2 regions of the Halobacillus sp. ABH2_015 genome follow, and region 2 is predicted to be linked to the other one. Evidence: predicted binding sites of a transcription regulator. Region 2 holds the regulator's gene; the other holds the start of a gene.
What was found. The regulator Rex, encoded in region 2, represses fermentation and respiration genes when NADH is low (regulators of the CRP and FNR family bind a similar motif). The targets are predictions, from matches to a motif close to TTGTGAAATATTTCACAA.
Positions count from the first base shown of each region.

Region 1: the regulator Rex is predicted to act here: its motif matches at 2,613-2,630, upstream of ACXAD6_RS15190 (L-lactate dehydrogenase).

Region 1 is NZ_JBSWUG010000002.1:2,889,529-2,902,092, reverse strand. It holds gene ACXAD6_RS15195 (L-lactate permease) at 1-1,529, opposite strand, end outside; gene ACXAD6_RS15190 (L-lactate dehydrogenase) at 1,557-2,522, opposite strand; gene ACXAD6_RS15185 (hypothetical protein) at 2,759-3,448, opposite strand; gene ACXAD6_RS15180 (CdaR family transcriptional regulator) at 3,574-4,764, shown strand; gene ACXAD6_RS15175 (sugar phosphorylase) at 4,907-6,613, shown strand; gene ACXAD6_RS15170 (glycerate kinase) at 6,610-7,767, shown strand; gene ACXAD6_RS15165 (sodium:solute symporter family protein) at 7,764-9,389, shown strand; gene ACXAD6_RS15160 (hypothetical protein) at 9,402-9,941, shown strand; gene ACXAD6_RS15155 (5'-methylthioadenosine/S-adenosylhomocysteine nucleosidase) at 9,977-10,843, opposite strand; purine riboswitch at 10,977-11,079, opposite strand; gene ACXAD6_RS15150 (pyroglutamyl-peptidase I) at 11,313-11,921, shown strand; gene ACXAD6_RS15145 (hypothetical protein) at 12,072-12,564, shown strand, end outside.
Region 2 is NZ_JBSWUG010000002.1:125,862-136,941, reverse strand. It holds gene groL (chaperonin GroEL) at 1-1,168, opposite strand, end outside; gene groES (co-chaperone GroES) at 1,218-1,502, opposite strand; gene ACXAD6_RS00825 (lysostaphin resistance A-like protein) at 1,764-2,474, shown strand; gene ACXAD6_RS00820 (YdiK family protein) at 2,479-2,676, shown strand; gene ACXAD6_RS00815 (MDR family MFS transporter) at 2,804-4,213, opposite strand; gene ACXAD6_RS00810 (SDR family oxidoreductase) at 4,400-5,221, shown strand; gene ACXAD6_RS00805 (redox-sensing transcriptional repressor Rex) at 5,260-5,919, opposite strand; gene moaC (cyclic pyranopterin monophosphate synthase MoaC) at 5,934-6,422, opposite strand; gene ACXAD6_RS00795 (ABC-F family ATP-binding cassette domain-containing protein) at 6,582-8,516, shown strand; gene tsaD (tRNA (adenosine(37)-N6)-threonylcarbamoyltransferase complex transferase subunit TsaD) at 8,842-9,885, opposite strand; gene rimI (ribosomal protein S18-alanine N-acetyltransferase) at 9,882-10,325, opposite strand; gene tsaB (tRNA (adenosine(37)-N6)-threonylcarbamoyltransferase complex dimerization subunit type 1 TsaB) at 10,327-11,013, opposite strand; gene tsaE (tRNA (adenosine(37)-N6)-threonylcarbamoyltransferase complex ATPase subunit type 1 TsaE) at 11,010-11,080, opposite strand, start outside.

The DNA of each region.
Region 1 (12,564 bases), 2.8 Mb from region 2:
TGGCCGGTCTGCTTAACCGCTGCTGTCGCAATTGCAATGGACTGTGGAGAGATCAGCTTGGCCATCACACCGCCGGCCGTATTCGCTGCCAGGAGCAGTGCCGGATTCGCGGTGATCTGGTCAGCGGTGACTGCCTGTAAGTGACCGAATAAGGCGTTGTTGCTGACGACAGAACCCGTAATGAAAACGCCGATCCAGCCGAGCACAGGACTGACGAGTGGGAACAGGCTTCCCGTTTTGGATAAGGCGAGTCCGATGGTGGAGCTCAGCCCGGCAAAATTGGATAAGTTGGCAAAGCCCATGACGAAGCAGATGGTCAGGATAGGGATCCACAATTCCTGTATCGTCGCTTTCAAGTTTTTCATCCCTTCCGGAAGGGTGATCGCAGAGCTGAACCACCCAGTCAGAAGAACAGCCACCAATATCGCTGTGCCGGTCGCAGAAATAAAATCAAGTTTAAAAATGGCATCAAGCGCGGTTGTTTCCGGCGCAATCGGCGGGGCTTTCTGAATCTGCTGGTGCAGGTATGGAATCGATACCAACCGGGTCGTACCAGCAAGCAGGCCTCCATCATTGAACAGGGCTTTAAAAGCAGGAAGACTCCAGATCGTAATGACGGCCGTTAAGATGTAGAACGGAGACCAGGCTTTAACTATTTCCTTCAGGCTGTACGTTTCGCCGGTCTGAACAGCGGGAGCATCCGCTTCTCTGTGGATCGTTTTCGGCTGCCATTTTCTTAAGAACAGCGCAAGACCAGCCATACTTAAGAGGGCGGCAAGGATGTTGGCAAGTTCAGGTCCGAGAAATAGAATCGTAAACAGCTGGGTGCCTGTGTAAATGCCACTGACGACGAGCAGGGCAGGCAGGGTTTCTTTCACACCTTTCCATCCATTCAGCAAAAAGACGAGCACAAACGGAATGGCAAAGGAGATGGCAGGAAGCAGGTAAGCCAGTGTCCGGGAAAGCTCCATCGTTTCCAGGTTTCCCATCTGGGCACCGACGATGACAGGAATGCCGATCGCTCCGAAGGCACCGGAAGCAGCATTGGCGATCAAGCATAACGCTGCGGCTTTCAACGGGCGGAAGCCTAGTTCCACAAGCAGGGCGGCACTGATGGCAATCGGTACACCGAATCCTGCGGCCCCTTCAAGGAAAGCGTTGAAGCTGAAGCCGATCAGCAGAAGCTGCAGCCGCTGATCCTGAGAGATGTTCGCGATACTGGAACGGATGACCGTGAATTTCCCGGTATGTACAGCAATTTTGTATAACCAGACGGCCATAATGACGATGTAACCGATCGGCCATAGACCGTTCGCTATGCCGTGCAGGGCTGCGGCGAGCGCATTGCCCCATGGCATATCAAACAAGAACACAGCGATACCCAGACTCATGATGAGCGTGAGAAAGGCAGCAAGAATCCCTTTCATACGGAGTCGGGTTAATGCCAAAAAGAAGAAAAAGATGGGGAGAGCGGCTAAAAGCGCGCTCACGCCCAGATTACCAAAAGGATCATACTGTTGGAACCACATGGCAGATCATCTCTTTTCAAAAGAAGTTTAGTTCGTCTGTTTCACATCGAATTGTTCGCTTAGAATATCTTTCAAAACAGTGGCACTGTGATTCAGTTTCCCTTGTTCTTCTTCATTCAGGTTGATTTCCATCACATTACGGATCCCCGTGCGGTTGAGGACAGCTGGAACACCGATATACACGTCATCCACATTGTATTCCCCGTTCAAGTATGCACTGACGGTCATGATGCTGTTTTCGTTGTATAGGATCGCTTTCGTAATGCGGGTCAGACCCATCGCTATGCCGTAATAGGTGGCTCCTTTTTTCTCAATGATCTGATAGGCGGCATCGCGGACATTCACGAAAATTTCGTCGAGATCTTCTTTTGTATAGTTTTCGTGACGTTCGATCAATTCAAGGACTGGAACACCGCCGATGGTCGCGTGGCTCCATACAGGAAGTTCTGTATCGCCGTGTTCGCCGATAATGTTTGCGTGCACGCTGGATGGAGAAACATCGAAGTACTCTCCAAGCAGGTAACGGAACCGGCCGGAATCCAGGATCGTCCCACTTCCAATCACTCGTTCTTTAGGGAGGCCGCTGAATTTCCATGTGGCATAGGTGAGCACATCCACCGGATTGGTGGCCACAAGGAAAATGCCGTCAAATCCGTTGGCCATCACGTCATCTACGATGGATTTGAAAATGACCAGGTTCTTTTTGACGAGGTCGAGACGTGTTTCGCCAGGCTTTTGGTTCGCGCCTGCACAGATGCAGACGATGTCGGCATCACGGCAGTCTTCATACGTTCCATACCATGTTTTCGTCGGATTCGGGGCAAATACTTTTCCGTGGTTCAAATCCATCGCATCGCCCATCGCTTTGTCTTCATTCAGGTCAATGATCACGAATTCCTCGGCTACCGCCTGGTTCAACATCGCAAAAGCGTAGCTGCTTCCGACGGATCCTGCTCCAATTAAAGCGACACGGTTTACATTTTGTTTTGGCATATGAATTCCTCCCTAAAGATAATGAACAAGTTATTGTGAATCATTTCACATTTATATTGTGCAATATTTCCAACATGAAATCAATGAGTTTTGTGAAATAATTCACAATAGGCTTGTCCTGTTTTCATTAAAGCGTTTTCCTGTTCAAAAGTTGGACATATTTGTGTGAGGTCTTGGAGGGAAAGGGAGAGATGTTCCACCCTGCTTCCTATTATAAATGGAAGCAGGGTGGAAAACTATTGAATGGGTGTAAAATGGGCAGATGTGGTCAGTTCGATTTCGTCGCCTTCCAACGCCTCAAAGATATATTCGCTCTCATAGAAGCTTCCACTTCCAATCATGATATTGACTTTAGCTCCTTCATTCACAAAGAAGTTGCCGTTCCCATTCGGGGTTACTTTGTAGCGGGCGGCAGGAATGTCTTTCCCTACAGTGAAGAATCCGGCGGAGAGCGTTTTCGGTTCTTCTTTTAATTCAATGATTTTTCCGGTTACGATGGCCAGTTCTTCCTTCTTCGTATCTATTTCCGCTTCAACAGCATCCAATTCACTGTCCTTGGATTTCTTTGATTCTTCCAGCTTCTTGAGATCTGCCTGAAGTGTATCTTTTTCCGCCACCAGAGCTTCAGCCTCACTTAAATCCTTTTCCAATGCCTTGACCTGTTCATTTATTTCCTCTTTTTTCTCGTCGAGGAGCTCAACATCCTTCTCTAAATCCTTCTGGTCGCCTTGTTTTTGGATGAACCTTTTTTCAACTTTTTCTATTTCCATTGTTACTTCTTCGTACTTCAGCTTTTCTTCATTTAAAGAAATGGTACGGGTGTAGGAACCGATGAAAAATGCAGTAAAGAATATCACCAACGCAGCAGCCGTATGGATCCAGAACATTTTCCTCTTGAAAAATACCGGTTTTTGATCTTCTGTCATTCCATCATTCCTCCCAGAGTATCGTAAGACCACTATATAGGCCGAAAGAGGGGAATATGACCATCTCCTTCCTGGAATCTGTGCTAGGATGAATAATAAGAAGAACGACGGAGAGGGGAATGGGAATGCTGATCCCAAGAGAGGTAGCTCAATCGATTGTTCAGGAAACCGAACCGATCATGAACAAAAATATCAACTTCATGGATGAAAAGGCGAAAATCATCGCCAGTCTTGATAAAAAGCGGATCGGTGATTTTCACGAGGGGGCAGCCAAAGTGCTGGAAACCGGCCATACGTTAGTCATATCGTCGAAAGAAACGTATGAAGGAGCGAAAGCCGGGATCAATCTTCCTGTCCGTCTGCATAAACAGATCGTCGGGGTGATCGGGATCACCGGTGAACCGGAGGAGCTCAGCCAGCAGGGCGCGCTGCTTCAAAAAATGACGGAAATCCTCATTAAGGAAGCGTATCTTGATGAGCAGGTGGAGCTGGAGACGCAGGCAAGGGAAACGTTTGTGAACGAATGGATCCGCAATCAGTATCAGGATGAAAAGCTGTTTGCGACAAGGGGATGGATGTTCGGCATCAACATTTATAAACCCCGGGTGGCTGTGCTGCTGGAGCTCAGCGGTTTTCAGGATTACTGGTATGACAAATTGGGATCCCCTCTCGGAGATGTCAATGATGAAGTGCAGATGCAGCGGTACCGGAGAAACGTAGAAAAGCTGATCCACCGCCACTTTCCGGACTACAATGAACATGTACTGATCCCGGATGGCAGTTCCCGCTATATGATCCTGCTGTCTGTGAACGAACATAAAGATCCGCTCTACCAAAAAGCAAGAGTCAATGCACGGGTACGGGAAATCCAGGAAGCGCTGCTGAAGACGTATGAACAGGAGAGCTCTGGCGGTGTCGGCAGCCTGTGCCGGACCCCCGGTGCGATGTGGAAATCGGTGGAAGAGGCCGACCGTGCGCTCCGCTATGCATCTGATCACCATCAACCGCTTTATTTCTATGAAGATTTAGGCGTGGAGTCACTCATGTATGATGTGCCTGAATCCGTACGTCGTGATTTCATTATAAGAAAGCTCCAGCCCGAAGACCTCGGGTCCATTCCAGACTGGCAGCATACCCTGGAGACATTTTATCAACAAAAGGGTTCGATTAAAGCGACCTCAGAGGTACTTCACATTCATAAAAACACGCTTCAGTACCGGTTGAAGAAAATTAAGGATGTGACCGGTTACGATCCCCGTGATATCAATGATTCGACATTACTGCAGATGGCGCTTGCCTTCCATAAAATCACCTGAAAGAGAAGCGGATTGAGCTTCTCTTTTGTTCTATATACCAAAACAAATCCGTGAAAACGTTTGTATTATTGGTGTTTGTAACATGGAAAGCATCCCTTATTTCCCTTATGATAGCGTTAACATCATTTTTGGAGGGGACAAAATGACTCAAACGGCTGTCGATCAAATTAAACAGAACCTTTATGACGTATATGGAAAGGGAAAAGGAGAGCGTCTTTACAGGAAAACGCTTGATATTATAGATAATTATAAGCAGAAGCCCCAGGCGAAGGACTGGGTGGATGAACGCGATGTGATGCTGATTACGTACGGAGACTCCATCAAGCAGGAGGGGGAAAATCCGCTCACAACGCTGAAACAGTTTCTGCAGGAGTATGTCGGGCAGACCATCAATTCCGTACACATTCTCCCGTTTTACCCGTTCACATCGGATGACGGTTTTTCTGTCCAGGATTATCTGGAGGTCAACCCGGAGCTTGGTGACTGGGATAATGTGCACGAATTGTCCGAGGATTACGACTTGATGTTTGATGCGGTCATCAACCACATTTCAAGAAAAAGTAATTGGTTCCAAAATTACCTAAAAGGGGAAGAGGAATACCAGGATTACTTTGTGGAATCCGATCCTTCGCTTGATTATAGTTCGGTTGTCCGTCCGCGGGCTCTACCACTCTTAACAAAAGTGGAGCACGCCGAAGGGGCAAAATATGTCTGGACCACGTTCAGTGATGATCAGATCGATTTGAATTATGAGAGTGAGGCGTTATTCGCAGAAGTGCTTCAAATTCTTGCCGCATACGTCCAGCATGGCGCGCGCTATCTGCGTCTGGATGCGATCGGCTTTTTGTGGAAGCAGCTTGGCACAACGAGCATCCACCTTGAGGAAACGCACAAAATCGTTCAAGTGATGCGCCACGTCCTGGAGGAAATTTCCCCGGGTACAATCGTGATTACGGAAACCAATGTGCCGCACAAAGATAACATCAGCTACTTCGGGAGCGGACACAATGAAGCGCACATGGTCTATCAATTCCCACTGCCGCCATTGACACTGCACTCGTTTGTTTCCGGAAATGCCCGCCATCTTTCCGAGTGGGCTGATGCGTTGGAAGACACGAGCGATCATACGTCATTCTTCAATTTCCTGGCTTCCCACGACGGCGTCGGACTCCGTCCTGTGGAAGGGATTTTAAATGAAGGGGAAGTACAGAGTCTTGCTGATCGTGCGAAGGAACAGGGAGGATTCGTTTCCTACAAAGATAATGGAGACGGTACAAAGAGTCCATATGAACTGAATATCAACTATTTAAGTGCATTGACGAAGCCGGAAGAGACGCCTCACGATGCGGTCGACCGTTTCCTTGCTGCGCAGACGATCCTTCTTTCTGTCAAAGGTGTTCCCGGCATTTACGTGCACAGTCTGCTCGGGTCACTGAATGACTTGGCAGGAGTCGAAGCGACAGGAAGGAACCGTTCCATTAATCGTGAGAAGCTGGAGGCAGACAAGCTTAAGAAAGACCTCGATACGGAAGGAACTTTGCGAAACCGGGTATTTACGACGTTTATGGACAGAATCGAACTTCGCAAACAGCAGAAAGCCTTCCACCCGAACGCCAAGCAGGAAGTGCTGTTCCTGGATGACCGGTTGTTTACAATCGTCCGCGGTGGTGAACTTGTTTCGATTGTTAACGTCTCTGAAGAAGCTGTGGAAGTGGATACGGAAGAGTTTCAGGCTCCATTGCAGTCAGAAGCGTTTGTTGATGCTTTAAGCGGAGTGTCCTACACGACGGAAGAAAAAATAACGGTCCAGCCTTACGGAGCGCTGTGGCTGAAGGCGGGAGAACAATGAAAATCATTGTAGCGCCGGATTCTTTTAAAGGATCGATGAGCAGTGCAGAAGCCTGCGAAGCGGTGAAGCAGGGACTTAAAGCAAGTGACTCTACGGTTGATGTTCAGTCCATTCCGATGGCGGACGGTGGTGAAGGGACCGTTGAAGCTTTGATGCAGATGTTTGACGGGGAACTGATTGAAGAGACGGTTCATGATCCATTAGGAAGAAAAATAACCGCCTCTTATGGATGGATTCCGGAGGAGCGGATGGCTGTGATTGAAACAGCTTCCGCTTCCGGTCTTCCTCTTTTGAATGACGAAGAAAAGAACCCTCTTCAAGCGTCCACCTACGGGACCGGGGAACTGGCGAAGGCGGCGATTGAAAAAGGAGCAGAAACGATCATCCTCGGCCTTGGCGGCAGTGCCACCGTTGATGCCGGAAGCGGATTTTTCCAGGCGTTAGGCGTTCAGTATGTCGATGAGGACGGAAATGAGCTGGACATGAATGGCAGGGAGCTTGGAAAAGTAGCGGACGTCAAGACAGACGCCTTCAAGCAGAGGGTGAAAGGTGTGGAATGGCGGATTGCCTCAGATGTCTCCAACCCGCTGCTTGGAAAAGAAGGAGCGGTGATGATTTTCGGCCCGCAGAAAGGTGCAGACGAATCGTGCCTGGCCGAACTCGAGGACGGCATGACGAGGTATGCAGCTGTGATCGAACAGCACACCGGAAGGATCGTCCGTGAAAAGGATGGGAGCGGTGCGGCCGGAGGCTTCGGTTTTTCTTTATTCAGTTTGCTGGATGATTACCATGTGGAGAGCGGCTTTGAAATGATTGCTGAACTCGGAAAGCTGGAAGAGCAGATTGCCGGAGCGGATCTTGTGATCACCGGAGAAGGGAAAGTCGATGCCCAGTCGCTGTACGGCAAAGGGCCGATCGGTCTTTCGAGACTGGCGAAAAAGCATCATGTGCCGTGTGTCGCTTTTGCCGGCATGATGGAAGGAGACTTGTCCGAAGCAGAGAAGGAAGGGCTTCTGGCCGTGCTTCCGATCGTCGACAAACCGATGACACTAAAGGAAGCTGTCAGACAGGGACCTGAACTGTTGAAGCAGGCGGCCCGCCGGTTTATGGATGTCTATACGTTAGATCAACGAAATGGGGAGAGGACAAAATGAGCAGTTTTACAGTCATTGATTACATCATTTTTGTCGTATATGTACTTGGAACCGCTTTTATCGGAGCGGCCTTCGGAAAAAACCAGAAGTCGACAAAAGATTATTTTCTTGGTGGGAGAAGCATCCCGTGGTGGGCGATCGGTCTGTCGGTCATGGCGACTCAGGCCAGTGCCATCACGTTTATCGGGGCCCCGGGATGGGGCTATGACGGAGGGCTGACGCGGATCATCACGTTCATCAACGTGCCGCTTGCCATGGCCTTCCTCATTGCGACGATCGTTCCGTTCTTCTATAAAACGGAAGTCTATACGGCCTATGAATATCTGGAACGCCGGTTTGATGTGAAAACGCGTACATTAACAGCTGGATTGTTCCTGATTGCCCGTGGTCTTGCTACAGGGGTCGTCCTGTATGCGCCGGCGCTTGTGTTGTCGGTCATTACTGGTGTTGACGTCAACATCATGATCATCCTCATGGCCGTAATCGCTGTTTCCTATACCGTCCTTGGCGGTATCAGCGCCGTCATCTGGACGGACGTCATTCAGATGGTCGTTCTCTGGATCGGTGCGGGGCTGAGTGTCTTCATCATCTTCCAGGATGTTCCCGGCGGATGGGGAGAAGTCATGTCGACAGCGTCCCAGACGGGCATGCTTGAGTCGATCGATTTCTCTACAGATTTGAGTGTGGAATACAGCATATGGGCCGGAGTGATCGGTGGTTTCTTCCTGCATGCGGCCTATTTTGGTACCGATCAAAGTCAGATCCAGCGTGTGCTGACGAGTAAATCGATTCGTGAAAGTAAGCTGTCTCTTGTACTTAGTGGTGTCCTGTTGATTCCACAGATGCTGTTGTTCCTGCTCATTGGTGTACTGTTGTACATTTTCTATCAATATGCTGGAGATCCGAACATCAATAACCTGAACGAATTGTTCCCGCGTTTTGTTGTGAATGAGCTTCCGGTCGGTATTTCCGGATTGATCATTGCCGGAGTATTCGCTGCAGCGATGTCCAGCCTGGACTCTGCGCTGAACTCCTTGTCTGCTGTATCTGTGCGTGACTTTTACAGCAAATTCATGAAGAAAAACCAGTCCGAAGAACATTACTTGAAAGCGTCCCGTTATGCAACGGTATTCTGGGGCATTTATGCAACGATCTTCGCCTTCTTTGCCGGCAACCTCGGACCGGTAATTGAAGCGGTCAACCAGATTGGTTCCTACTTCTACGGAGCCCTGCTCGGTGTGTTCATCCTTGCGATCTTTACGAAGCGTGTCAATGGAACAGGCGCCTTTGCCGGTGTCATTGCCGGAATGCTTGCCGTCTGGGCCGTGAACGCTTTTGCGGACATTTCCTGGCTGTACAATAACCTTGTCGGTGCGGTAATCGCAGTTGCGGCCGGGTATGCCGTCAGCCTGTTATCGAAAGCGCCTCCAAAGGAAAAGCTGGAAGGACTGACGATCGATCGGACAAAGAAAAACGTCCAGGAAACCCTGCAGGGACGGGCGGAAGCAGCCGCAGCCGTCGAGGAAATCGAGGAAGAGAAGAAAACGAAAAAATGGCCGATCTATCTTGTGGTATATTTCTTCGTCGTCTTTGCCTTCCTGATGTATCTGCAGAATTTATAAGGAGGACAATCCATGACTCACTACCTTCAACCTGTCATTGAAAAAGAGGAAGCCGTCAAAAAAATGGCCGGGCAGCTTCACACCGGCATATGGAAGAAACTCAGAAACACGAAACAGCTGACATCCATGGAGCAGGTATACATCCCCTTTTACTGCTTTGATTATAAGGCGGTCACTCACTCGCTTCCAGACGGTCTGGAAGGACGGATGGCAATCGAACCGTTAAGCCGCATGAGTGCTATTCTGCCTGTTGATCTTCCAGTGGAAGAAAGCAGCCAAAGCTTCTGGCGAGTGCAGGGGGATGTGTCGAAGCAGGAAGCACGTGAAGTGCTGTACTGGGAAATGTTCTCGAAAGAAAAGCGCCGTGAGAAAATTCATGTGGAAATCGTGAACCGCTTTGTCGTCTACGTTCCGTACTGGCTCGGTTATGTCAAAGATGGAAAAGGCTACGATGTGCTGGCTCTGGATGGGTTGAACGGGAAAGTGGATGTTCCGATTAAAGATACAGTGTTGAGCTATGTGTGTGCACAAGATGAAGTGAATTTGGGGTGAAGGAAAGGCAGCTCATGCAGAGCTGCCTTTTGTTTTCATTCTTTGGTTTGGATGTACTCTTGGACAACTTCATAGACGTAGTCCTGGTTGGATGCGGCGGTTTCTGGATTGTATTCGCCGCCGTTGGTTTTATTGTTGGAAAGGATGCGGATGCCGAGGTACGGGGTATCATACGCTTTGGCGATCTGTGCACCGGCGGCTCCTTCCATTTCTTCTACGCTGGATTCGAAGTTTTCGTGGAACCATTGAATGCGGTCGACTTCATTGTTCCAGACATCTGCGGAACCAATGGTACCTTCCACGACTTTCCCTTCCGTGTGCGTTTCCTTGACTGCTTTGGCTGCTTCCAGGAGGCCTTTGTCTCCTTCAAAGTAGCGGATGTTTTCAGCTTCTGGATCTTCCCCGGCACTTCCTTCAGATGCCATCAAGTCCATCGGAATCCATTCCTTCGGTGCGATGCCTTCTCCTTCTGCACGGTTCCCTGTCTTCAAGGAACCGAGGTTGACCGTGCGCTCTCCAAGGACGATATCAAAAACATTCAATTCCGGATCGTGCCCGCCGGATGTGCCCTGATTGATGATGGCTGCCGGGTTGAACTTTTCGATGGCCAAGGCCGTTGCAGCCGCTGTATTTTCCATGCCTTTGCCTGTTTTCATGACGATGACAGGATAGTCATCCACCGTTCCTTTATAAAAAACAAACGTACCGGATTCTTCCTCTTCTACGTTTTCAAGGCGTTCCGCAAAGTTCTCCGCTTCTATCGGCATCGGCCCCTGGATAAGGATGGGCTGCTGTGTTTCTTCTTCTGCGCTGGTTTCTGCATCTGATTCATTGCTGCTGCACCCTGCTAATAAAAGGATGGAAAGAAGTGCAAATGTAAGTGTGCGTGCGAGATAAGACATATGTGAAAGCTCCTTTGATGTTGTTATCCACCTTAACGCCGCCTCAATATAAAAATGCCTGAAAGTAGAAAATGGGTCCTACCTTCAGACATTAAAGTTCACATATACAACAGGACTGTGCCAATGGGGACACAGATGTACACATGTAACTCGTAGTCCGGTTCTTAAATGGGAACCAGGTAGAGACGCTCAGACCGTATTACTGAAAATATACGAGTACGCTATGAAGTTGGATACGGGTTTACTATAACAGAGGACATCTTCTTGCACAACCTAATAAACGAACATTATTTTAATCATATTAAAAATTGTTCGTTTATTCATTCGTTTAAGTAGTATTACAGCTTTATTGGGATTTGTAATGATTTTTTTATTGGTTTGAAGGTTTTTATATAAAGATAGAGGGAAAACTTTAATGTGGATAATATTACCTTTTATAAAGTTATTCTGAACGAAAGGGGATGGAAATGTGCCGACACTTTTACTCACTGGTTTCGAACCGTTTCTCAACTTTCCAATCAATCCAACTGAACAAATCGTAAATCAGCTTCATGGCCGCCGGATCAACGGATATCACGTTGAGGGACGTATTCTCTCTGTCGATTATCATACGTCCGGAGAGGAAGTTCTATCTCATATCGAAGATGTCCAGCCGGATCTGGTCATATCCCTCGGACTGGCAGCAGGAAGGCATACCATCACTCCGGAGCGGATTGCAGTCAACTGTAATGAGAGCAGGGAAAGAGATAATAAAGGAAACATGCCGGACGGGGAACCGATTCATGAGGGAGGACCTGATGGCCTGTTTTCATCGCTGCCGATTCATAGATTTGTGGAAGTTCTCCATGATAGGGGATATCCCGCGGAAATTTCGAACACGGCTGGGACGTATCTATGTAATCATGTGATGTATCAGGTGCTCTATCATTTTCAAAAGAAAGGAGAACAGGTTCCTGCCGGGTTCATTCACCTCCCTGCCTCACACGAACTGGCTGTACAGCACGGGAAGCTTCCGAGCTGGCCGCAGCGGGATTTAACGGAAGCGGTCGAATGCGTCATTCAATCGATAGACTCCTAGTTGAAAAGAGGGGGATGCTTCTTTCCTGCCAAAGAAGCATCCCCCTTTTAGAGGAAAAAAAGAAGGTTCAGATCCTTTTTTGTCAGGATGGTTTATGTAAAATCAATACAGGAGATAGACAAGTACTGTTGATGACAGGAGGGAAGGGAAATGACGCTGCGGCGTTCTTTATTTTTCGTATTGTGGATGCTTTTTATCTTATACGCCGTCTTCATAGCTCCGGATGGGAACGAAGGTTATCTTACCCAGCTGATCCAAATGAATGATCCTGATCCGATGCTCCTTATGGTGTTCAGCTTTTTAGGGATTTACCCGATCACTTTTGCGGCTTTTCTACTTGGGGAGGATGACGACCGCGTACCTGTATGGCCTTTCGTCATCGGCTCCTTTATGCTGGGGGCTTTTGCTTTGATGCCTTATTTTTTCTTAGCCGGAAGGGGATCAGATCGAAAGGTAAGAACGCCCGCCTGGGTGGTAAAGGTGCTTCGTTCAAAGGTTCTCCTCGTAGTAATGACTCTTGGAACAGCAGCTCTTTTCTTCTACGGAGTTATTCTGGGCAGTCCGGCTGCATACGGAAACGCCTTTCAAGTGTCACAGTTTGTTCATGTGATGACGGTTGATTTCTTCGTCTTGACCGTACTGG
Region 2 (11,080 bases):
GCTCTTTCAATTCTGTTTCTGTAGCAGCGCCGACTTTGATGACAGCTACGCCGCCGGAAAGTTTTGCAAGGCGCTCCTGCAGTTTTTCCTTGTCGAATTCAGAAGTCGTTTCTTCTGCCTGGGCACGGATTTGAGCGACACGGGAAGAGATCTGCTCAGGGTTTCCGGCACCTTCGACGATGGTTGTGTTTTCTTTTGTGATGACCGCTTTGGATGCGCGTCCAAGCTGATCGATGGTTGTATTCTTCAATTCAAGACCAAGATCTTCTGTGATGACCTGGCCGCCCGTAAGTGTCGCAATGTCTTCAAGCATCGCTTTACGACGATCACCGAAGCCTGGAGCCTTAACAGCTACCGCGTTGAATGTACCGCGCAGCTTGTTCACTACAAGTGTAGCAAGTGCTTCGCCTTCAACGTCTTCAGAGATCAATAGAAGCGGCTTGGACTGCTGAACCACTTGCTCAAGGACAGGAAGAACTTCCTGGATGTTGTTGATCTTCTTATCTGTAATTAAGATGTAAGGATCTTCAAGAACCGCTTCCATCTTATCCTGGTCAGTGACCATGTAAGGAGAAGCATAGCCGCGGTCGAACTGCATACCTTCAACCACTTCAAGCTCGGTGTTGAAGCCTTTGGATTCTTCAATCGTGATAACACCGTCGTTACCTACGCGCTCCATAGCTTCAGCAATCAACTGGCCGACTTCGTTGTCAGCAGCAGAGATGCTTGCGACCTGCGCGATGGAATCGCGGCCTTCGATCGGCTTGGATATTTTGCGAAGCTCTTCCGTTGCTACAGCTGTCGCTTTCTCGATTCCTTTACGGATACCGACAGGGTTCGCACCGGATGTTACGTTTTTAAGACCTTCACGGATCATCGCCTGAGCAAGAACCGTTGCTGTCGTCGTACCGTCACCGGCAACGTCGTTGGTTTTGGAAGCAACTTCAGATACAAGCTGAGCACCCATGTTTTCGAAGTGGTCTTCCAGCTCGATCTCTTTTGCGATCGTTACACCATCATTAGTAATGAGTGGAGAACCGAATTTTTTATCAAGAACGACGTTACGTCCTTTTGGTCCGAGTGTAACTTTAACAGCATTTGCTAATGTATCTACACCACGCAGCATAGAGCGGCGTGCGTCTTCACTAAATTTGATTTCTTTAGCCATTTAAAATGCCCTCCTCATTAATATCGTATGTTTAAGTATTTTGAAGAATTTACTGAATGACAGCAAGTACGTCGGATTCGCGGAGAATCAAGTATTCACTGCCTTCATACTTCACTTCGGTACCTGCGAATTTGGAGTAGATCACGCGGTCGCCGGTTGCGACTTCAAGTGCTACTTTCTCGCCGTGTTCGGTTACGCGGCCGTTACCGACAGCAACAACTTTACCTTCCAGCGGCTTTTCCTTCGCAGAATCCGGAAGTACGATTCCGCTTGCAGTAGTCTGCTCTTCTTCAACAAGTTCAATGACAATACGATCACCAAGTGGCTTTAACAATTAGGACACCCTCCTTGATATGGTTGTTCAGATTTTAGTCGTTTATTAGCACTCGACATAGGTGAGTGCTAACACAATTCTTATCATAATCAATTCACTACTGTTTTTCAAGTAGAAACTCTAGAAATTTATCCAAGTTTTTCGACAAAAATCGCACGTTCCTGCGTATCGCTTACGTGTGGTTTTGAAACTGTGATAAAATACATAAAGTATGTAGTGCAGGAAGTGTTCCTGCTGCTGAATAAAAGGAGTCGTAAACGTATGCCCAAACGATATTGGTATATCATTTTAACTTATGTAGTGACACAGCTTTCCACAGTTGTATTCGCTCCGCTTCTGATGGCTGCGGGACTTGAGCAGTTTGACGCGATTGCCATCTGGTCTGTTGTCAGCTTTACGATCGCGACATTGATCATTCTGCTGCTGCTCCGTCCGGAAAGACAGAATACGTACGCACGCGATGAAAAAGCCGGTGCCGGAAAAGTCATTCTCTGGTCGATCGCCGGGGTGTTTCTCGCTTTATTCGCACAGGCGATTGCCGCCACCATTGAACGTGAGGTGTTCGGTGTGCCGGCCGGTTCGGAAAATACGATGGGCTTGATGGAAATTGCCCGGGAAGCCCCGCTTTTCATTTTACTCCCTGTTGTATTCGCTCCGATTACAGAAGAGATTATTTTTCGTAAAATTATTTTTGGAGAAATTTACAAACGCACGAACTTCCTGCTTGCGGTTCTTGTTTCCGCGCTTGTATTCGGTGCGTTCCACTTCGACTTTAAGCACATGTTAGTCTACTTCTCCATGGGTGTGGTATTCGCCTTCCTTTACGTCAAAACAAAACGAATTATTACACCAATCGTGGCTCATATGGCGATGAACTCGTTTGTTGTCGCAACCCAGTACTTTTTGACAGAGGAAGATATCCGCCGGATGCAGGAGCAGATCGAGACGATCTTCATTGGAGGGTTATTCTAAACTTATGAAAACATCTCCATTATTCATGGCGCTGCTGTATTTTTCCTTAGGGATTGCCTTTACGTATATTGCCGCTCAGGCAGCGGCTGAAACGATCTGGAATGCAACGACGATCATTTTGTCGCTTGTCGCCACCTTTAACATTGCCGTGGCCGTTCGTTTATACAACCTTCATAACAAAATTAAGAATACGAAGAAATAAGAAAAACGCAGGCGTGATGCCTGCGTTTTTTTATGTTTATTAAGGTGGCCGTGCCTGCGGGCAGGCATCCACCGATAAGCGGAACACGACCATCCACATACGTTCCAAGTGAGAACAAGCCCTTTATTTATGCTTCCTTTTCATCCTCATCCGGAACGCCCTTCAGAATAAAGGAAAACGGCAGCGCAATCAGCAGCACAACCGCCGACACGAGGAAAGCTTCATTTAATGTCTGCAGGGTGGCCGCCTGCATATCAATATCTCCTCCTGCGGAAATCTGCGCCCGGCGGACTTCATAATAAATAGAGAAAAAGACGATACCGAGCGAGGAGGAAATCTGCCGGATGATGTTGTTCATCGCACTTCCCTGTGCGACCAGATGCTCAGGAATGGCGTTCATTCCGGACGTTGTCGCCGGCATGTTCCCCATCCCCATGCCGAGACCGCGAACCGTGTTCAAGGCGAGAATCATCCAGTATGGGGTGGAAAGCTTCAGCATCCCAAGACCCAGTGTCGCCAGGGCCATAATCGCAAGACCCGGCGGAACGACGTACTTCGGTCCCTTTTTATCAAGTATCCGTCCGCCGATCGACATGAACACCCCGCTCGCCGCGGCTGCCGGCAGGAACAACAGTCCTGTCATGACTTCATTCAAGCCGTAGACATTTTGAATGAGCAGCGGCAGCAGGAAAATTCCTGAGAATAATCCAATCGATGCAGCCGAGGTGACAAGGATGGACACGGAATAGGTCGGCACCTTGAAGACCGATAAATTGAGAAGCGGGTCGTCCTGACGGTTTTCGTAAAAAACAAACAGGACGATTGCCAGTAAGCCGACCACCACGAGCGTCAGGTTCAGCGGATCCATCAATTTATCCAGTGTCCGCCCCCGTCCGAGCGCAAACAACACGGATCCGATACCTAAGGTAATGATAAGAAACCCGACAAGGTCGAACTTTTTCTCCGGATGCGTTTCCGTCCGCTCCAGAAACTTCGCGGATAGAATCAGCCCCGTCAGTCCGAATGGAATGTTAAAGGCAAACAGCCACGGCCAGTCCACATACTGGATCAGCAGCCCCCCGACGGTCGGGCCGATCGCCGGAGCGACCATCGCCGCAACCCCGTATACACCGACGGCCAGTCCGCGCTCATGTCTCGGAAACGAGTTGAAAATGAGCGCCATGGCGATCGGCAGCATCAAGCCCCCGGCCATTCCTTGAATCGCCCGGGAGATGATCACCATACTGAGCGTGGAGGAAAAGAATCCGGATAACGACCCAAGGATGAAAATAAACAAACCGGTCAGGTAGACTTTCTTTTTCCCGAACCGGTCTCCGAAATAGCCCGTCAGCGGCATCGTCATCCCCATGGCGACCATGAAGATCGTTAAAATCCACCCGACGGCTACGGCGTTGGAATCAAAGATTTCAATGAACCGCGGTAAAATCGGGTTCAGCATACTATTATTTAAGATGACGGTAAACGTTCCAAACAAAACCGATATGACGACAAGCCATTTATTCGGCAGTTTACTCATAGATGTCCCTCACTTTCTGTCGATTCGTACACTATTATCTACTATACCACCTCGCAGCCGGATTAACCCTTCCATCGGCCGTTCCAGTTTGTTTTTCATCAAATAAGCGGTGTAAGCGTTCCCTTATGTTTCCAGTCTTTAACCCCTGGGTACCATACAACCAGACGAATAAAGGAGGAAGATCATATGGGACGTTTAAACAATAAAACGGCAGTCGTTACAGGAGCCGCGACAGGAATCGGGAAAGCTACCGTGAAGCTTTTTGCCCAGGAGGGCGCCCGCGTCATCTGTGCTGACGTCGATGAAGAGGATGTCCGCAAAACTGTGGAGGAAATCAACATCCATGGCGGGCAGGCGGAATCCTACGCCCTGGATGTATCCGAGCAGGAAAGTGTCCGCGTCTTTGCCAATTATGTAGAGGAAACGTACGGAACGATTGATGTGCTTTTCAACAACGCCGGTGTCGATGAAGAAGGCGGCAAGGTGCACGAATATCCGGTCGATTTGTTCGACCAGATCATTTCTGTCGACCTCCGCGGCACCTTTTTAGTCAGTAAATATCTACTTCCGCTTATGTTCGAAAATGGTGGCTCGATCATCAATACATCATCCATGTCGGGACAGGCGGCTGACCTGGATCGTTCCGGCTACAACGCAGCCAAGGGCGGAATCACCAATTTCACCCGGGCCATGGCGATTGATTACGCACGTCAGGGCATCCGCGTGAATGCCGTATCCCCCGGAACGATTGAAACGCCGCTCGTTGATGAACTTGCCGGTACGAAAAAAGAAGAGGAAGGTCGTGAGTTCCGGGAGGCGCAGAAATGGGTAACACCGATGGGCCGGTTAGGAAAGCCGGAGGAAATCGCCTCCGCCGCCCTTTTCCTCGCTTCTGAGGAAAGCTCGTTCATTACCGGTGAGGATCTTACTGTGGACGGCGGACTGACCGCCTACACGTGGCCGGGTAAAATGCTGATGGACAACAGCTGGAAAGAAACGACGAAGTAATAAAAAAGACTTAGAGCAGACGACGCTCTAAGTCTTTTTTATGCTTCATCCAGCGGCTCATCCTCCATCAGCGGATAATGCTTCAGGAAGTAAACGAGTGCCTGCAGTTCAATCGCAAGGTCGATATGATGCACCCGCACGCGCGATGGAACGCTGATCCGCGCCGGCGTGAAATTGAGAATTCCGCTCACACCCGCTTCTACAAGGCGTTCGGCAATGCCCTGGGCGGCAGATGCCGGTACTGTTAAGATGGCCACCTCAAGGTCACCGAGCTGGTTTTCCAAGTCGTCGATGTGGTGCACTTCGACACCGCCGACTTCCGTACCGACCCGCTCCTCGTTGGCATCAAAAGCCATTTCGATTTTCGTATTGTTGTTTTTCGTAAAATTATAATTCAGAAAAGCCGTTCCCAGATTCCCTACACCAATCAGGGCGACCTTCGTCGTTTCATCCTGATCGAGCGTCTTTCTGAAGAAGGACAGCAGGTATTCCACGTTGTAGCCGTAGCCCTTCTTCCCGAGTGCTCCGAAGTAGGAAAAGTCCCGGCGGATCGTAGCGGAGTCGACTTTCACCGCCTCACTCAGCTCTTTCGATGATACACGCAGCTTTCCCTGACTGTGCAGGTTATTCAAGAAGCGGTAATACAGCGGCAGCCGCTTGGCTGTCGCCTGTGGAATTTTTGCTTGTTCCATATCCATGGCTCCGACCTCCTTTACCGATCCGTTCGTTTATAGTCGCCATTTTTGCCACCGGTCTTCTCCGACAAATACGTCGGTCCGATGACCATCCCTTTATCAACGGCTTTACACATGTCATAAACTGTAAGAGCAGCAGCAGATGCAGCCGTGAGCGCTTCCATTTCCACACCCGTGCTTCCCTTCGTCCTGGCGGAAACCTCGATGATCAAACGCGGTTTCTCTCCATCAAGCTCCCAGTCAAAGGAGATATCGACACCCTTCAACGGCAGAGGGTGACACATCGGAATCCAATCCGGGGTTTTTTTGGCTGCCATGATCCCGGCTACCTGGGCTACAGACAGAACGTCCCCTTTTTCCATCGTCCGCTCTGTAATTTTATGATAAATCTCTTTGTTCACTTCTACACTTGTGAAGGCGACCGCTGTCCTTACGGTATCTTCCTTGCCGGATATATCCACCATCCGGGCACGGCCCTCTTCATTGAAATGACTAAATTCCGCCATTGGCACGTTCCCCTTTTTCTACATGGTTCTGATTGAAACACTACTCTTATTCTACCAAAAAATCAATCCGGAGTCGTCAACGATCGCTTTTCACACGGGGCATTCTGTTGCTAGCAGGTATCCGTATAAGATACACTTAGTTCATCGAGGTGAAACGACATGATTCTCATGCAGCTGAATCAACTGACGAAGCGTTTCGGCGCCGAGTTGATTTTAACGAATATTAAATTGGAAGTACAAAAGAATGACCGGCTTGCCATCGTCGGCCGGAACGGGGCAGGAAAATCGACCCTGTTGAAGATTATGGCCGGAGAGATGAGCTACGATTCCGGAGATATGTTCAAACCGAAAGATGCATCGGTCGGATACCTGGAGCAGCATACAGGTCTGCAGTCCGAAAAGTCGATCTGGGACGAGATGGAGCAGGTTTTTGACCACTTGAAATCACTGGAGAAAGAACTCCGTTCCATGGAAGTGCAGATGGCCGATCCCGCCCTGGTGGAAGATCAGACCCGCTATCAGCAGCTGCTGAAGGACTACGACCGGAAGCAGGAGCAGTTCAAGACTGCCGGCGGCTACCACTATGAAGCCGATATCCGGGCTGTATTGAACGGACTTAACTTCAAGGATTTTGACTGGACTACACCGATTTCTACATTAAGTGGCGGTCAGAAAACACGGCTGGCACTCGGGAAACTGCTGTTGACCAGTCCCGATCTTTTGATTCTTGATGAGCCGACCAACCACCTGGACATTGATACGCTGAGCTGGCTGGAAAACTACCTTCAGGGCTATCCCGGTGCTGTGGTCATCGTCTCGCACGACCGCTACTTCCTGGATAAAATCGTCGATACCGTATACGAGATCGCTTTTCAATCATCGAAAAAATATCATGGCAACTACAGCGATTATTTAAAGAAAAAGGAAGCCGACTTCGAACAGGAAATGAAACGCTTTGAAAAGCAGCAGGAAGAAATCAAACGGATGGAGGACTTCATCCAGAAGAACCTTGTCCGGGCCACAACGAGTAAACGGGCGCAGAGCCGCCGCAAGCAGCTCGAGAAAATGGATAAGCTCGACAAACCAAAAGAAGACAACCTGTCAGCGAAGTTCAGTTTCCAGGCTGCGAGAAGAAGCGGCAATGATGTGCTGAAGCTGAGAGACTATGCCTTCCGCTATTCGGACAGCTCGTCCTATTTATTCGATAACCTGACGCTTGATCTGAACCGCGGGGACTCTGTAGCACTCGTCGGACCGAACGGGGTCGGAAAAACGACCCTTCTGAAGACGCTTGTCGGTGAACTGGAAGGGACGAAAGGGAAAAAACTCCTTGGCACAAACGTCCAGATCGGCTATTATGACCAGGAACAGCTCAAACTTCAGTCTAAGAAAACGGTGCTGAATGAGCTGTGGGACGATTACCCGATGAAAAATGAAAGAGATATCCGGACGATTCTCGGCAACTTCCTGTTTTCCGGGGAGGACGTGCTGAAGCCGGTCTCCGCATTGAGTGGTGGGGAAAAAGCACGATTGTCCCTCGCCAAGCTGATGATGCAGGAAGCCAATTTCCTCATTCTCGACGAGCCGACCAACCATCTGGACCTGGACAGTAAAGAAGTCCTGGAAGCGGCACTCGTCGATTATCCAGGCACTCTGCTGTTCGTTTCCCACGACCGTTATTTCATCAACAAGATTGCCGATCAAATCGTAGAAATGAAGCCGGAGAACACACGCCTGTTCCTCGGGGACTATGACTATTATGTGGAGAAGAAGCAGGAAGAATACGAACTGCAGCAGTTGGAAGAAGCCGAACGTGCCCAGGAAAAACCGGCGGAAAAGCAGGCGCCTCCGAAAAACAGCTTTGAAGAGGATAAAGCTGCGAAGCGTGAGGAACGCCGGAAAAACCGCCGGATTGCTGAAATCGAAAAGGAAATCGAAGAAGTAGAAGCTGTATTGGAAGAAAACGAAGAACTGCTCTGTGATCCGGATATTTACCAGGACCACGAACGCTCTCTTGAGATTACGGAAGACAATAAAGAAAAGAATGCTCGTTTAGAAGCTTTAATGGAAGAATGGGAAGCTCTTCATGAGTAAACAAGAAAGCCGGCGCTTAAGCGCCGGCTTTTTTTTAGACTATAAAAAAGGAACGGTCTTTTTTATGAACTGCCGAGAAAATTCCCGACAACCTGCGATCCTTCTCATAACCCTGTGAACCACTATTCAATATCCACAAAGTTTTCAACAGATCCACACGCGTAATTACAGTTCTCAACAGGGTTATTCACATTATCCACAGAAAAACCCGTACTTATCCACGTATAATGGTAACGTTTTCTTTCCAATATCTACTTGCCCACAGCCTTTTACTGGAAAAAGAACTTATACACATGTGGATAACTGAACAAAAGAAGGCTCCCCTTTAGGAAGGAGAGCCTGTTTTCCTTGCTCCGTACCTTTCAAGATCGAGCCCGGGGTTGGCATTCAAATCCCAGCCGGAACGATGGCCTTGATTGAAAGCTACGGCACCAGCTGCTGCAATCATTGCTGCATTATCCGTACACAAATGAAGGGGCGGAATCAGCAGTTCTGCCTCACTGTTCTGGAATTTTTCCTCCAACGCTTTTCTTAACCCTTTGTTGGCGGCCACCCCACCAGCAACGATCATCTGTTTCACACCGTATTCCTCCGCAGCCCGGAGAGCTTTCGTAGATAAAACATCGACAACACTTGCCTGGAAGCTGGCCGCAACGTCCTCGGCCTTTAACTCTTCCCCACGCTGCTTCGCCTTATGAAGACGGTTGATGACAGCTGACTTCAATCCACTGAAGCTGAAGTCGTAGGAACTCTCCTCGAGCCATGCCCGTGGAAAATCAATCGTTTCTTCCCCTTCATGAGCGAGACGGTCGATATGCGGCCCACCTGGATAGGGAAGTTTCAGCGTCCGGGCCACTTTGTCATAGGCTTCTCCTGCGGCATCATCGCGCGTTTCCCCAATAATCTCAAACGAACCGTGCTCGCGCATCAGTACGAGCTCTGTGTGTCCACCGGAAACGACGAGCGCCAGCAGTGGAAACTGAAATTCTTTTTCCAGACGGTTCGCATAGATATGGCCGGCGATATGATGCACACCAACGAGTGGCTTCTGCTTGGCAAAAGCTATCGACTTCGCGGCGTTCACACCGACTAATAACGCGCCGACCAGCCCCGGTCCTTCTGTCACAGCAATCGCATCCATATCATCAATCGTCATACCCGACTCATCCAGTGCCTGCTGAAGCGTGAGGGTCATCTGCTCAATATGATGCCTTGACGCGATTTCCGGGACGACGCCGCCAAAGCGCTTATGACTTTCTATTTGTGAGGCAACGACGTTTGTAATCAGTTCGGTTTCATTTTTCACGACAGCGACGGCTGTTTCATCACAACTCGTTTCAATTGCAAGAATGTATTGATCTTCGTTCATTTTAATCCCACCCACATAACGAGCGCATCTTCTCCATTGTCTGTATAATACCTCTTCCGTACACCACCGGGAACAAGACCGAATTTCCGGTATAGATGCTGGGCAGCCATGTTGGAGACACGGACTTCAAGGGAAAGCTGTACAGCTCCCCGCTCGACGGCTTCCCGGCACGTATGCCCGAAGAGCAGTTCCCCGTACTTGTATCCACGGTACTCAGGAAGAATGGCAATGTTGGTTATATGCGCTTCATCGATAATTAACCACAATCCACAATATCCGATGATTTTCTCATCCTCTTCCACAACATAGTAGAAGGAGTATGGATTGTCGGTCATTTCTTTTTCAAATGTTTCCTGTGACCACGGCACAGCAAAAGATGCTTTCTCCACCTGCATCACAGCTTCGACATCGTCAATGGTCATTCGCCGGACGGACGCCATTTTACTTGTTCTCCTGCTGGGCCAGCCATTTGGCCTCTGCTTCAGGAAGGCGGAGATAATTCGGGACAAGGTCATGCAGCGGCCCCGGTTCCTTGTCAGCTCCAGCAGCTGCGACCAGGGAAGGTCTCGCGAACTGGTAAGGTGCGGCCGGAATGACAGCCTGGTCACCGAGCACTTCAAGGATCCGTTCCTTATGCACAGCTGTATCCTGGCTGATAAACAGCACCTTTTCTCCCTGCTCTTTCAGCTCCTGAAGCCAGTCCTCCATCAGCAGGTTGCGCTCCTCTTTCACTAGGTTCATCTCTCTGTCATACAACCCGGCATACACTAAACCGCGCCGGGCATCGAAAAACGGGCTGATATATCCTTGGAAAAAGGCTCCCTGACGTGCAGCCGCCTCCAGGCTGGATACACCGACAACAGGAATTCCAAGAGACCATGCCATCGTTTTCGCCGTCGTCAGTCCGATGCGGACACCTGTATAGGATCCAGGTCCGTGAGCGACAGCGATCCTGTCCAGTTCTTCCGGTTTCATTCCTGTGTCCTTCATCACCTGGTCAATCGCAGGCATCAGACGGATGGAATGGTTCTTTTTCATATGGGTCACGTATTCCCCGGCGACTTCACCGTCTCTAAGAACCGCGACTCCCATTACGTAATTCGAAGTATCGATCGCTAAAATATTCATGACAAAATCTCCTTACATACCTGTTCCAATCGAGGAGAGGCTGTTTCAAAGTGAAAGACGCGGACGG